DNA from 2 places in the Anaerosinus gibii genome. Region 1 is predicted to be linked to the other one. Evidence: riboswitches for the same ligand, from Rfam matches in the RefSeq annotation. Region 1 holds a riboswitch; the other holds the start of a gene.
What was found. Region 1 has a riboswitch for cobalamin ahead of P3F81_RS08720 (sirohydrochlorin cobaltochelatase). Riboswitches for the same ligand answer to the same signal wherever they lie in the genome.
Positions count from the first base shown of each region.

Region 2: it holds a riboswitch for cobalamin, as region 1 does, so the genes downstream of both, P3F81_RS03400 (TonB-dependent receptor) here and P3F81_RS08720 (sirohydrochlorin cobaltochelatase) in region 1, are expected to answer to the same signal.

Region 1 is NZ_CP120678.1:1,833,950-1,841,578, reverse strand. Features, by position in the region: gene P3F81_RS08755 (YczE/YyaS/YitT family protein) at 1-306, shown strand, start outside; gene map (type I methionyl aminopeptidase) at 402-1,274, shown strand; tRNA gene P3F81_RS08745 (tRNA-Arg) at 1,361-1,438, shown strand; tRNA gene P3F81_RS08740 (tRNA-His) at 1,511-1,586, shown strand; tRNA gene P3F81_RS08735 (tRNA-Gln) at 1,595-1,670, shown strand; tRNA gene P3F81_RS08730 (tRNA-Lys) at 1,675-1,750, shown strand; gene P3F81_RS08725 (sirohydrochlorin cobaltochelatase) at 1,825-2,616, shown strand; cobalamin riboswitch at 2,677-2,853, shown strand; gene P3F81_RS08720 (sirohydrochlorin cobaltochelatase) at 2,979-3,860, shown strand; gene P3F81_RS08715 (OadG family protein) at 4,134-4,442, shown strand; gene P3F81_RS08710 (sodium ion-translocating decarboxylase subunit beta) at 4,486-5,607, shown strand; gene cobI (precorrin-2 C(20)-methyltransferase) at 5,659-6,357, shown strand; gene P3F81_RS08700 (ABC transporter substrate-binding protein) at 6,436-7,407, shown strand; gene P3F81_RS08695 (FecCD family ABC transporter permease) at 7,493-7,629, shown strand, end outside.
Region 2 is NZ_CP120678.1:724,693-732,321, forward strand. Features, by position in the region: gene P3F81_RS03385 (TonB-dependent receptor) at 1-1,249, shown strand, start outside; gene P3F81_RS03390 (hypothetical protein) at 1,338-2,606, shown strand; gene P3F81_RS03395 (hypothetical protein) at 2,722-3,243, shown strand; cobalamin riboswitch at 3,342-3,519, shown strand; gene P3F81_RS03400 (TonB-dependent receptor) at 3,648-6,500, shown strand; gene P3F81_RS03405 (autotransporter outer membrane beta-barrel domain-containing protein) at 6,524-7,629, shown strand, end outside.

The DNA.
Region 1 (7,629 bases):
TTGCAGGTAATTGGCAATGTAGTTATGATGTCAGGCGAAGGCTTAGTAAATGCGATTGCAATGCAGTGGAAGTTTAATTTTGGTTATACAAAAATCGCTTTTGATGTTTCACTTGTAATTATAGCGCTTACGTTATCTTTGATTTACTTTGGCGAAATTCGTGGTATTCGGGAAGGTACGGTGATTTCCGCTTTTTTGGTAGGTAGCATGGTAAGAGTTTATTTACCGAGGCTTAGTTATCCTGATGAACATGGCAATTTAATTTTTTGTTTGCCATTTTTCAAAAAAAGATTAAATGTAAAATAAATTCTAAATTGCATAGAATAAAAGCAAGCCTTTTGTTTTTTCTACTTACGGTATATAATAATTACATTGTAAAAGACGGAAAGAGGGATAAATACATGGATAGAAATTCGCAATGTTGGTGTGGAAGTGGGAAAAAATACAAAAAATGTCACTTGGAATTTGATGAAAAGATAATGAGTATAAAACTGGATTTTTATAAAGGTCAAATTCGCCCACCTCATACAATTATAAAGACACCAACCGATATTGAAGGAATAAAAAAAAGTGCGGTCATTAATGATGCAGCATTAGATTTAGTTGCAGAGCATATGAAAGTTGGCGTTGATACAGAGATGCTAAACCAATTGGCTCATGAATATATTGTTTCACAAGGAGGCATTCCGGCTTGCTTAAATTATGAAGGATATCCAAAGAGTATTTGTGTTTCAATTAATGATGTTGTATGTCACGGAATTCCATCTAAAGATACAATTTTAAAAGATGGTGATATTGTCAACGTGGATATCACAACGATTTACAATGGATATTATGCGGATGCATCGAGAATGTTTATGATTGGCAATGTAAGTGAAGAGGCTGAAAAATTGGTTCGTGTAGCACGTGAATGTATGATAAAAGGAATTGAAGCTATTCGTCCATGGGGATTTTTGGGAGATATTGGTGCAGCTGTACAATTACATGCGCATGCGCATGGTTATTCAGTAGTAACGGATTTAGGAGGACATGGAATTGGAAAGAAATTCCACGAAGAACCATTTGTACCTCATGTTGGTGAAGCTGGAACAGGAATGCTTCTTGTCCCAGGTATGGTATTAACGGTTGAACCAATGATTAATACAGGAAAATATGCTGTTTATATAGATAAAAATGATGATTGGACTGTTTATACAAAAGATCACTCGCTATCTGCACAGTGGGAACACACTGTTTTAATTACTGATGATGGTGTAGAAATTTTAGCAAAATAAATCATTTTAAAAATTATTGAAATATCTTTAAAAATTATGTTGACAATCTATTTGTTTATATATATAATATTACAAGTAAAGCACGTGACTCTGTAGCTCAGTTGGATTAGAGTATTTGACTACGAATCAAAGGGTCGCAGGTTCGAGTCCTGCCAGGGTCACCATTTATTTATAAAGAAGTTGACATAAAGTTATTGCTTTGTTATAATAAATGACGGTTTACAGCAGTTTTTATGGTGGCTATGGTGAAGCGGTTAACACGCCGGATTGTGGCTCCGGTATTCGTGGGTTCGAGACCCACTAGTCACCCCATAAAATACTGGGGCATAGCCAAGTTGGTAAGGCACGGGACTTTGACTCCCGCATGCGTTGGTTCGAGTCCAGCTGCCCCAGCCATTTTGATCCACTAGCTCAGTCGGTAGAGCACCTGACTTTTAATCAGGGTGTCCCGCGTTCGAGTCGCGGGTGGATCACCATTTATGAGATAGAAGTCCTTTAACACATAGGTTAGAGGGCTTTTTGTTATTTTATTATCATAAAGGAATTTGAAATGGAAAAGAAAAAAGGAATTTTAATTACAAGTTTTGGATCTGCAAATTTAAACGCACATTCATTATTGAATGATTTTGTTAAACAAGTAGAATTGAATTTTTCAGATGCAGTTGTCAAAAACGCTTTTACTTCAGTATTTATTTCTAAAAACCTTAACAACAAAGGAATTACTGTTAAAAGTGTTCAGGAATGTTTAGAAGACTTTGCACAAGCAGGTATTTTAGATGTTGTTATACAGCCAACAAATTTGGCGACAGGAAAAGAGTATGAAGAGAAAATTGTTAAAGTTGCAGAAAAAATGAGGCAGATTTTTAATAGTTTAAAAATTGGAAAACCATTAATGTATGTTGGAACTGCAAGCGAAAATGAAGTGAATTATACTTTATTAGCCCGTGCACTACAAAAGCAGTTTAAGAATTTCGATGATTGTGAATTTGTTTTCATGGGGCATGGTGTAAAAAATCGGTGCTTACAAGAATATAAATTATTGCAATCAACATTTAATAAAATCAAGCTTCCTGTATTTATTGGGTTAATGGAGGAATGTTTTAGTCTTGAGCATATAGTAGAGCGTTTGGCGGTAAAGTCTAAAGGCAGGAGAATTATTCTCATGCCATTATTATTTATTGCGGGTGGACATGTAGAACAGGAATTGCTGACTGATGATAAAAGTTCATGGAAAAATAGATTAAAACAGGCGGGGTATGAGGTGGAAGTTTATCCGCATGGAATTTGTGAAAATAAAGAGGTACAAGAGATTTACATAGGAAAAATTAAGAAATTGTTATAGTCTTTATTGACAGTGGTATTCATTAATGGTATTATTGGACACGAATCGATTCAATTGTAAAATTAAATAAAAGAAACAGGTGTCCGCAAGGACTTAATAGGGAAGTTGGTTGAATGCCAACGCGGTCCCGCCACTGTAATAGGGAGCAAACTCAAAAATGTCACTGGAAATAATTCTGGGAAGGCTGAGTGAGCGATGAACTAGAGCCAGGAGAACTGCCTGTTTAACATCACCGTTATACCTACGAGCGATAGGGAGGGGGATTCGTCAGTCTTATATTTATTACTGAATATGATGAACCTTTTCTATGCGAAGTAGAAAAGGTTTTTATTTTTCTAAAGATGAAAATATGGGAGGATTTTATGAAAACTTTATTATGTGGAGTAATGGCAGTTGTTTTTTCTGTTTCAGCGGTATTTATGACGGGAGCTTCTGTTGCACAGGCAAATAGTAAAAAAGCTTTAGTTGTTGTAAGTTTTGGTACTACTTTTGAGGAAGCTAGACAAAATGATATTGAAGGGATTGAAAATGCATTAAAGAAGGCTTTCCCTGATCGTGAGTTTAGAAGAGCGTTTACATCTAAAATAGTAATGAAACGTATGTTAGAAAACCAAGGAATTAAAGTAAATGATTTAGAAACAACATTAAAAGAATTAAAAGCAGAAGGCTATGAAGATATTTTAATTCAGCCAACGCATTTGATTCATGGAGAAGAATACGAAGGAAAAGTTTTAGGAACAGTTAGCAAATTTGAAAAGGAGTTTGCTAAAGTTTCCGTGGGAAAACCTTTGATGACTGACGAAAAAGATTATGCAATTGTGGCTACTGCTTTAGCAACACAATTCCCAGCTTTAGAAAAAGATGAAGCTGTCATTTTCATGGGGCATGGCTCGCCGCGTGATAATAACAAGTCATTTGGCAACACTTATAAAACATTACAAGCTGCATTTGATGCTGAAAAAATGTCTGTTTTAATTGGTGTTGTTGAAGAAGTTGACCATCCAAATTTTGAAGACATGTATGCGATGTTTAAAGAACGTGGATATAAATCTGCAGTATTTATGCCATTGATGGTAGTGTCTGGTGATCATGCCAATAATGATATGGCTGGTGATGAAGAAGATTCTTGGAAATCTATGATTGAAAAGGATGGTTATAAAACTAAAGTTCAATTTGGTGGAATTGGACGTAACGTGGCAATTCAAGCAATTTATGTAGAACATGCTCTTGAAGCTTTGAAATAATAAAATATTAAAATATATGAAAAGATATGCATTAAGGGTGCATATCTTTTCATATATTTAATCTAGTTAAAGACTTTAGTTATGAGACGAACTGTTGATAAAGTTCACTTATAAAAAATTTTTTCAAGTGTTAAATCCTTGGGATTTGTAAGATATTTAATAATTTCTACTAAAACGACAAGGAAAATCCACTTTTATATAGTATTTCTACTTATAGGGTATTTTTTGATACGTTTAATATGTATACAAAATACGAAGAAAGGTGGGGTTTTTATGAATGGAGAACCAGTAACAACAAATCCCTTTTTAATCATGTTAATTAACATGACCATTGTATTCGGTGTTTTATGGTTGCTTGGATGTATGATTAAGTTTATTCATTTTATTGATCCGACGAAGAAAAAAAACACGGAAAAAATTATTTCGACTGCACCTATGCAGCCAGCGACAGTTGTTGTTTCTGAAGATGATTTACCAGATAAATTACAGGAAAAAGAGTTGGTTGCAGTTATCACCACAGCAATTATGGCGTATGGGTATCGCGACGTGAGAATTACCTCGATAAAAGAGATACACGATTAACTCTATTAAAGTAAAAAGAATTATTTACAGGAGGTATAAATAAATGGAAGCATTTAGTATTGCGTTGCAGTCAGTTTGGGCGAATAGTGGATATGCCGGGTTTAGTATAGGCAATGGCATCATGATTTTAGTTGGTATTCTTTTATTGTATTTAGCATTTGGCAAAAAATTTGAGCCATTATTATTAGGTCCAATTGCATTTGGCTGTCTTTTAGCAAATATACCTAAGACTGGTTTTGATGTTGAGCCTGGTGTCATGCAGGCGATTTCTTACGGGATTCAATATGAAATTTTTCCACCGTTGATTTTCTTAGGTGTAGGTGCAATGACAGATTTTGGGCCGCTTCTTGCAAATCCCAAAATGTTATTACTAGGTGCAGCAGCACAATTTGGTGTTTTTGCGGCTTTAGCAAGTGCAATGTTCTTTGGGTTTACTGTACAAGAAGCATCTGCGATTGGGATTATTGGTGGGGCGGATGGTCCTACAGCAATTTATATGACAATTAAATTAGCACCTCATCTGTTAGGCGCAATTGCTGTCGCCGCATATTCATATATGTCGTTAGTCCCACTCATTCAGCCGCCAATTATGAAACTTTTAACAACAGAAAAAGAACGTGCGGTGGAGATGGGACAATTACGTGAAGTAACTAAATTTGAACGTATTGCATTTCCTGTAGTATCTACGATTGTAATTAGTTTATTATTACCACCAATTACTTCATTGATTGGTATGCTTATGCTTGGAAATTTATTTAGAGAATCTGGAGTAACAGACAGATTGTCAGATACAGCGCAGAATTCTTTAATTAATATTGTAACAATTTTCTTAGCGACAGGAACTGGACTTACGATGTCAGCAGAAAATTTCTTACATATACAAACAATAAAAATTATCGGGTTAGGTTTATTTGCTTTTGCAGTTGGTACAGCAGCTGGAGTTCTTTTAGGTAAAGTTATGTACTGGACAAGTGGAGGAAAAATTAATCCATTAGTTGGTGCAGCGGGCGTTTCAGCTGTTCCAATGGCAGCGCGAGTATGTCAAGTTGTTGGTCAAAAGGCGAATCCGTCCAATTATTTGTTAATGCATGCAATGGGGCCTAATGTTGCTGGTGTAATCGGCACTGCTGTTGCAGCAGGAACTATGTTGGCTATGTTCAAATAATGTGGTATGCTATAAGAGCATATTTGGTTAGGTAAGTTAGGAGGATAACGAATGTCAGGAATTTTTTATGGTATCGGCGTTGGGCCTGGGGATCCAGAATTATTAACGGTGAAGGCAATCAATGCGATTAAAGAAGTCGATATCATTATTGCACCAAAAACTGAAAAAAAAGAGGATAGTGTAGCACTTTCTATTGCTAGGCCATATCTTCGTGATGATGTAGAAATTGTAAAACAAGTTTTCCCAATGGTAGTCAACTTTGAGAAATCACCTGAAGCGTGGGAAAATAACAAAAATGAAATTTTAGCATTACTAAAAGCTGGTAAAAAGATTGCTTTTTTAACTTTAGGTGACCCAATGTTTTATAGTACATATATTTATGTTTTTAGATTGTTAGAAAACGAAGGGTATCCAATTGAAACAATTCCAGGAATACCAGCTTTTTGCGCGATAGGGAGTAAACTTGGTTATCCTCTAGTTGAAGGTAATGATATTTTAACGATTATTCCAGCAACAGCAGAAGAAGCTAAAGTAAAACAGGCAATTGCCGTATCTGATAATGTAGTTTTGATGAAAGTATATAAGAATTTCTCTGAAATCGTAGATTGTTTAACAGAGAATCAGTTAACGGATAAAGCGGTTATGATTAGTCGTTGTGGATTGCCGGAAGAAGAAATTATTCATGATTTAGAAAAAGCGAAAGATAAAAAAGTTAATTACTTATCGACTATTTTATCTCGTCGTAGATAGTTTTCTCAGCTTCATCTGGAATTATGTTCCACGTGAAGCTGAGTTTATTTTAAGGTAAAAGAAGAGGAAAAGATTTATATGAGAAAGTTTAAATATAGAAGTCTCTTTATTCTTGCCATTGTGATTGCTTTATCGATTATAGCTGGATGTGGCAATCAAAAACAGCAGATGGATACTGCTGATTCAGCGGAGAATAAAATAACGGTTATTGATGATTTAAATCGAAGCGTATTCATTGATAAATATCCTAAAAAAATCGTAGCATTATCACCGTCTTTTTTAGAAATTCTTAGTGAAGTTGACGCAGAGCTCATTGGCAGACCAAGCTCGAAATCTAATGTTCCCGAAAATTTCAAAGCAATAGAAGAAGTTGGCGCTGTTTATCAGATTAATATTGAAAAAGTTGTCGGGCTTCAGCCTGATTTAGTCATAGCTTATGAAGGTATGCATAATAAATTTATTCCAATCTTAGAATCAAATCATATTCCGGTGATTGTATTAAAAATGAAAACATATGAAGATGTAATAGATAAAATTCAATCATTAGGGAAAGTTGTTGGAAATGAAGCTAAGGGACAAGCATTGGTTGAAAAAATGCAAAAAGAAGTGAAAAATATTGTTGATAAAGTTCCAAAGGAAAGCAAACGAGTGGCAATTCTTCATTCTACAGCTAAAAGTGTAACCGTAGAACTGGATAGTAGTATAGCTGGATCTACTGCAAAGATGCTTGGTTTTAAAAATGTTGCTACAGGTAGCAAAGCTTTAGAAAGTGATCCTGACTCTACTCCATATAGTTTAGAAAAATTAGTAGAAAGTAACCCAGAAGTTATTTTTGTTGTTACTATGGGGGAACTAGAGGCGATAAAAAAACGCATGTTAGAAGATGTAGAAAGTAATCCTGCTTGGAATTCTTTAGAAGCGGTAAAGAATAAAAAGATATATTTCTTGCCACAAGAGTTATTTTTACTTAATCCAAGTATTCACTATCCAGAAGCAGTTCATAGGATGGCTAAATTAGTATATCCAGAGGTATTTATGAATGGAGAATAATCCAATACAGGAAAATGAATATAAAAAGTTTGGGATTCCAATTAAAGTATGGCGGATATCTGTTCTCATTTTATTTACGATATTAATGCTTGGAGGAATTATGATCAGCTTGATTAAAGGAGCTGTAGATATTTCTTATCAATCTATTTATCAAGCATTATTTAGTGGGATAGTAGGAACAAATGAGCAAATTATTTATAATATTCGATTGCCGCGAACAAT
Region 2 (7,629 bases), 1.1 Mb from region 1:
AAAAGAAAAGGTCGATACGACGGTGAATTGGCGTTCGCCAAACTATTACTGGAGCCAATATGACATGGATAAATTAGGCTTTAAAATTGATGGAACTTATAAAATCGGCGATAAGCATCTGTTCGAGTTTTTAATTGATACTTCAAAAGAAAAGATGGATATGGATGGTTGGCGGTTAAAACAATATCAACAAGCTACGATAAGTGTCTTTAAACGGTGGCGTACCTATTATGAACAGAAGCTGTTCAATGCCCAGATTCAAGATACGATTACTTTAAACGAGAAAGGTGATTTTTGGTTGACGCCAAGTATTCGCTATAATCGATCAAATATCTATGGGCTGAGCAATGGTTACGATCAAAACTCCGATCCGCAGAATATTAAATGGCTGCATCAGGCGGATGACCAGACGGATAGTAAAACAACTTGGCAGCTAGCGCTGAAAAAGCAGGTCAATGACAATTTAACACTTCGTGCAACGGGAGGTACATATTTTAGACTACTGAATATGTATGAAATCGCCGGTGATGGTGCAGGCATTTTACCCATGCCAAATATTGGAGGGAGTGATAGCATTTTTCCTCGCCCGGAAGAGGGGTCACAATGGGATTTTTCCGCCATTTGGGATGGACAAATTTTCGGCACGGAAAGCAGCAAAATTCAACTGACGTATTTTGGTCGTGATTCCAAGCGGATGCTGCAGCTAGGCACCTGGAATAATTTCTTTTTCGTTTATACCAATGCGGCATCGGCAAAAGTGAATGGCTTAGAGATTCAAGCGGATTTATCCTGGAAGAAATGGGACTTAAACTTGCAAGGAACTTATACGAAGCCGAAAGATGTTATCTATGATTTGAGTAAATTGCCGGGGGCTGGTTATTGGGGAAATAATGGTGTATTCCCTGGTTATCTGACTTATCAACCGGAATGGGAAGGAACGATGCGGCTGACTTATCGTCCGAGTACCCAGTGGGGGATTTTTGGTCAACTTCGGTATGTAGATAGAATGCGTACTTCTCTCTATAATGATGGAGCTGCTGGAGAACAGTCCTCGTTGACGACTTTGGATTTAGGTGTGAAGTATAAGCCGAATACGAATACACAAATTATCATCGGGGTCAATGATCTCCTTAATAAAGCGAATGATATGTATCAAACGAATCCATTTTATCCGAATTGGGAAGCGTCAAATATCCAGTATCCAATCCAAGGGCGTACTTACTACGCAACTTTGCAATACAATTTTTAACTAATTTTACTTGAAGGGAGGTGGTGCCGTTGAGCTAGGATAAGGTGTGTTAAAAGGAAAATAAAAGAACAAAAGGGAGAGGTTTATCATGAGTGAAAATTTATTTGCGTATACAGCGACAAATGCAGGATATTCTACAGGAACCGCCGGAGCAATTCACGGTGACAGAACTGCAGCTTCATCAACGGTGTTTACGGCAGTAAAGAATAAAATTGGGTCAGGTTTAAATGGTGATCCAGCATTCTTTAATTTTTTTGAAGGAAATAGCAGTCGGTTGGTTTTACGTCAATATACGTATAGCACTACGGACTTAAGAGCAAATCAAATTATTGCACCACAGGGCAATTGGCAAGCTCCTTTAGCTACGCCAACTTGGTCAGCGGTGGCAAATTTGCACGGTGTAGCAAATTATAGCAGTAGTTGGCTATATGCAACAGGATATGATTTATCAAAAATCGCGGTTGTGAACATGGGGACCGACTATAGTCAAGACTTTGAATATAGTTTCCCAACAAGTTTTACGAATTTTACGAATCCCTATGCGGATGGTGTTTTTCATGGTGAAGCTATGGTTGTAGTTGGTACTTCGCTGTATGCATTGTTTTATGTCAATAAAGGCAGTGGATACGGAACTTATTATGACAGCATTGTAGCAAAGTTTAACATTGATACCGATTTGGGGGAACTAACTTTTGATAGCTATGTCACAGCAGGAAAAAATTCCTTTACACTGGATTTATATAATAATAAGCTCTATGTTTGTTCATTGGGTGGTATGCAGAATGCAGGTAGCGGCAATGCGGAAACGAAGCTCAGTATTATTGATTTGAGTAACTTTACCCAAGCTGGAGTTACCCATGTGACGATTGACAATCCAACGACGAATGGTGATTTTCGTGATATTTCTATTGTGAATGATAACCATGTGTACTTATTCCTTGGTCACTATGATGTAAGTTTTGGTAATTTAGTTGGTGGTGTTTATCATACAACATTGGCTAATTTAACAACACCAAGCAATTGGACAAAGATTATTGATGTGAATTCTATGGGGTATCTATGGGGGATTCATGCGGATGGTTATCGCTTATGGTTTGTTAAAGGAACGCCAATTGATGTTTTTGATGGAACGCCAACTGCAACAGTTACAGCAAGCAAATCATTCAGTATTACCGACATGAGCGATTTTAATGGTGGTAATTTGAACTCAGCTTGCTTTATTGCACCGGATGTGGTTACCGGAGCAGGTAAACTGAAAGCTGCAGGCGTTTCTGCACCGTCAGCATCCAAATCCCTTGCTTCACATATTCGCTTAGCACGTGAAGCCCGTGAATTAGCAGAAAAGTGTAAAAAATAAAGAGCGTATGCGGTTGATATAGAGTGTTGAAGAGCATTAGGAAAAAGTTAGACCTAGGCTTTTTATTTTCTAGGTCTAACTTTATATTTAAATGAGAAAGCCAAGAGGAATAGTGATGAAAAAATGGTTTCTAGTGGGTGCTTTTATTTTGTTGTGTAACATGTTTTTTTCTGTATGTTTAGCAATGGAAGCAAATAAAGATTCAGCAATAGATTGGGAAATTAGTGTGAAGGAAAAACTTACACCAGAGGAGCTAGAAGCAATGCGCTGGACGGAGGTATTTCAAAATGAATTGGCGCAATATTTTTTCGAAGTGAAGTCGATTCAACCAGACAGCGCAGATAAAGATCAAATACATGTTACTGTAAAAGCAATCTATAAGGATAAAGCGGTGATTAACAATCTAAATGAATATTATCGAAAAGATTTGGAGGAGGAAGATATCATAGCTTGTAGTGAGATGCAGATGATTTTTCAGCTTCATAAAAGAATGTATGCAGTAAAAAATTTAAAATTGTATAGCTCCAAAAGAGTGCTTATTGTGGAGCAAACGAAAGATGTAAGTTTTGTTCCGGTGCCAGTGAAAACTTTTGCTGATACGATGTACGAATTTGTTCGAAAGTGTGTACAAAATTAATAGGTATATGTTAACGATGAAATATTTAGAAATTTATAATAAATAAAAATAAAAGGAGTATACTCTTATTTTGTAATAAGTTGACTAATGATACAAAAATATATAACGAAGAAATAGGTGTCGAAAGACTTAATAGGGAAGTCCGGTGGAAAACCGGTGCGGTCCCGCCGCTGTAATAGGGAGCGAGGCTACATTATGTCACTGGGAGAAATCTTGGGAAGGCGTAGCCAAGCGATGATCTGGAGCCAGAAGAACTGCCTATTTAACAATCACTGTTAGACCTGCGAACGATGGGAAGGGGATTATGAAGTATAGGTTTGTTTCCTATGCCCTCATACGACTTCTGTCAAACATGGCAGAGGTTTTTTTATTGAATTTTATAAATAGGGATGAGATTGAGGAAGATGGATAATAAATGGTTATATCAAATCAAAACGAAAAAAAAGCGCCGCTATCAAAATATAGCAGCGTGCGTAGTTTGTACGTTAGCTTTGGGAGTTGTTACACCAGCTGGGATGGTTTGGGCTGATGAAGCACAGCAGGATATTGAAAAAATATCAAATACAGAGAATGAACTGGACGAGTATACGTTAGATACTGTTACTGTTGAAGCAAAACGCCCAGATTGGGAATCAAAATTGTCGCCAGGCACAGTAACTGTGATTCGTCCTGACGATTACAAAGGTGAGCAGAAAACATTGCCGGAACTCTTGAAAAAAGTTCCGGGAGTACATGTACGTGAAGTAAATGGGAAAGGACAATATACAACTGTAACGGTTAGAGGTTCAACAGCAGCGCAGGTTGGGGTTTTTATAGATGGGGTTTTATCAAATTTAGGTGGAGATGCAGCTGTTGATATATCTACAATTCCTGTTGATAATGTTGAGCGGATAGAAGTTTATCGAGGCTATATACCAACTCGTTTTGCTGGAACTTTTATGGGTGGTGTTATCAATATAGTAACGAAGAAACCCACCAAGGCTAATATATCGGCAGAAGTTGGCAAATCCTCTTATGGTGGTACAAGGGCAGCTTTGGAAATAATGAATCCATTAGGTAGTGGTAGTTTGCTGATTGGAATTAATCATGATGGCAGTGATCAAAATTTTAAATATGAAAATTATGCAGCTGGAAGAAATATATCGGATGTTCAGTTAAGCATAAATTCGTTGCAAGAAGACGTTGATGATTTTAATCCGAAAATGATAGATATGTTAACAAGCGGAGGCAAACCGCTTATTTCTATGAGTGATTCAGATAAAGATTATTACAAAGCTAATTTTGATGCGTGGATAGAATTTATTAGAAGCACAGGCGATAAAAGCTTAAGTCATGCGATAGAAGATAATGCAAAAAATGTAGCACAAAAGTCTTCCATGAGTACTTTTAGACAAACGATGATTGACATGGGGATTAAAGATCAATATATTGCTGCTGGATATCCTGAAACTGGATGGACTAATTGGTGGGATTTTGCAGGTGAGGATTGGAACTACCATGGTAGTGAAACGGGGATTATAGATGATAATGTTAAGAATCAAATTATTGATACATATGTGCAAAATACAACACCTAAAATTATTGATGAATGGACAACTATTGTTGATCCGGATAAAAGTACGTCATTAGCAAGTTCGAAAGAAGAATTAGAAGCGGCTAAAAAGAAACTTAAGGCGTTGCAGGATAAAGAAAGATACCGCAGATATAACGATTATAAAAAAGATAGCGCTATGATCAAATGGCAGGATGATAATTTTGTGATTAAAGGAAGTTGGAACAAAATTCAAAGGCATTTACCTGATAGTTTATGGGGAGATAGTGTTAGCGATGCAGCCACGAATGCATTAGTAGATACAAAAGATATTTTTTATGCATCAAGTCGTAAACAGGAGCTTGAGAATAGTGAAATTCTTTTACAAAATAGGGCGCAATATAAAAAGTTGGAATGGGGCTGGATGATCGACTATCTTCATCAAGATAAAAAATATAGAACGGAACATATGTTAGATTATCCTAATAATTTTAGATGGAATAATATTCCGCTAAGAGAGTGGAGTCATTACCAATCTGATAAATATAATGTACAGCTTGATGGGAATTATCAAATTAATGATAATCAGATGTTAGAATATCAATTTAACTTTTCTCATGAAAAGTTAAACATTAAAGGTTCGTTACTGGATAAAGTTCTTGGTGATGATGTTATAGGAAATATATTAGGACAAACTCGCAATAGATATGAGCAAGATTTATTTAATATGCAGATTCAAGATGCGATTACATTGGATAAAGAAGGTACATGTATATTGACTCCAAGTATTCGCTATAATCAATCAAAAATTACAGGCTTTAGTGATGGAAAACGTTTCCCAGTGAATCAAAGTAATAAATTTCATTGGTTACATCAAGAAGACAGTCAGACGGATGGCAAAGCTACTTGGCAATTAGCGCTGAAAAAAGAATTTAATGATAGCTTTAGTCTTCGCATGACAGGTGGTACTTATTATAGACTGCTTAATATGTATGAAATTGCCGGTGATGGTGCCGGAATTTTGCCGGCGTCACGAGATGGAAGTAGTTCAAGTTTTCCATTGCCGGAAGAAGGGATGCAGTTCGATATTAGTGCTTTGTGGAACGGCAAAACCTTGGGGGCAGATAATAATACTACTTTAACTTATTTTTGGCGTGATTCAGATAATATGCTTCAATTAGTGCGTGCAGGTCTTGATTATTGGTCTTATTTTAATGATAGCCGAGCTAAAGTGCATGGTATTGAGTTAGAAAGCCAATTTAAGTGGAATAAATATTCTTTAGATTTACGCACGACTTACACTAAAGTAAATGCGCAGAAAAAAAATACAGCAGTTAATTATCCGTATACCGATATATGGATGACTTATCAGCCAGAATGGGAAAGCAGCTTGCGTTTAACTTATACACCGAATAATAAAATATCTATTTTTGGTGAATTACATTATACAGATGAATATTTTACTAGTACCAGTCGGGATTCTCGTGGTGGCAATTATGCTTATTTGTCGGGGAAACCGGTGAGCTCTTTAACTGTAATCAATACAGGCGTTAAATGGAAACCAGAGAAGGATTGGCAAATTAATATCGGTTGTAATGACATCTTTAATAAAGGACCTAAACAAAAAATCTATAGTCCTATTGCCTTTACTGAAGATGGGTATATCAATGCAGAGTTTCCCTTACAAGGAAGAACTTACTATGCAACCGTTAGATATGAATTTTAAATGAGAGGAGTGTTTTAGGGTTTATGAAAAAAATAATATCAAGCAAAAAGAAAAATCCTATAGCGAAAAAGAAGTATGCTAGACTTTTAGCAATGGTTTTAGGTGGATGCTTAATGACTGGGAATGTTTTTGCTGCAGATTTAGCGGCAGTTGCTTCTTCGGATTACACAAATAGTCAAGTAGGAAAAGTTACAGGATCAAGAGTAACTACGCATGTCGATGCGGATCCATCAGCAGGCGTTATTAAAGAGTTAAATGGGGATGCTGGGCTATATGCAATCAATGAAAATGGTGAAAGTAAACTAGTCTTGAGACAATATACTTACAGCACGACTGAATTAAAACCCAATCGTGTATTGGATGTAAATGGGGATTGGAATAACCCTGATCAGACTGGAGTGATAAAAGCAGTTGCTAATATGCATGCAGCCGCTTCTAATGGAAAATATTTATTTGCAACAGGATATGATTTAGGTCAAATTGGTGTAGCAGAAATTGCAGGAGGCTCTTTAAAAGATCAACCGAGTTTAACTGTTAATTTGAAGAATTGCATTAATGACAATTGTAGTGCTGGTTATGGCGCAAAGACTACGGTACATGGTGAAGGTATTGCAGTACGTGGGGATAAACTTTACTTAGTTGCAAGTGTTAATTTGGAAGGGGGCTATGACAATTATGACAATGGATATTTATTGCAATTTAATATTAAAGATAATGGCAGTTTAGAGTTTAATAGTTATACTAGAGTAGGTAAAAATGCAGATCAGGTTCGATTGAGTTTTTATAATGATTCAGTGTTTATCCCGTTTATTGGTGGGATGCAAAATTATGGGGCAGGTAATGCAGAGTCAAGAATTGATGTCGTCAAAATTTCTAATGGGCAGCTAAATACAACATCCCAGGCTATAAAAAAACCGGAAAATGTTAAGTGTGATTTTAGAAACCTGAAAATTTTGCCGAATGGGACAGCCTATGTAATGACTTATAATTTAGCTGCGACAGGTAGTGGAATGGATGCGCATGTTTATAAGACAACTGTATCTAATTTGATGTCAGAAAATCCAAAAAATTGGGAAGAAATTGTTAGTGGTCAGTATGAAGGCTGGTTTGGTAAGCTGGATGCGGAGTA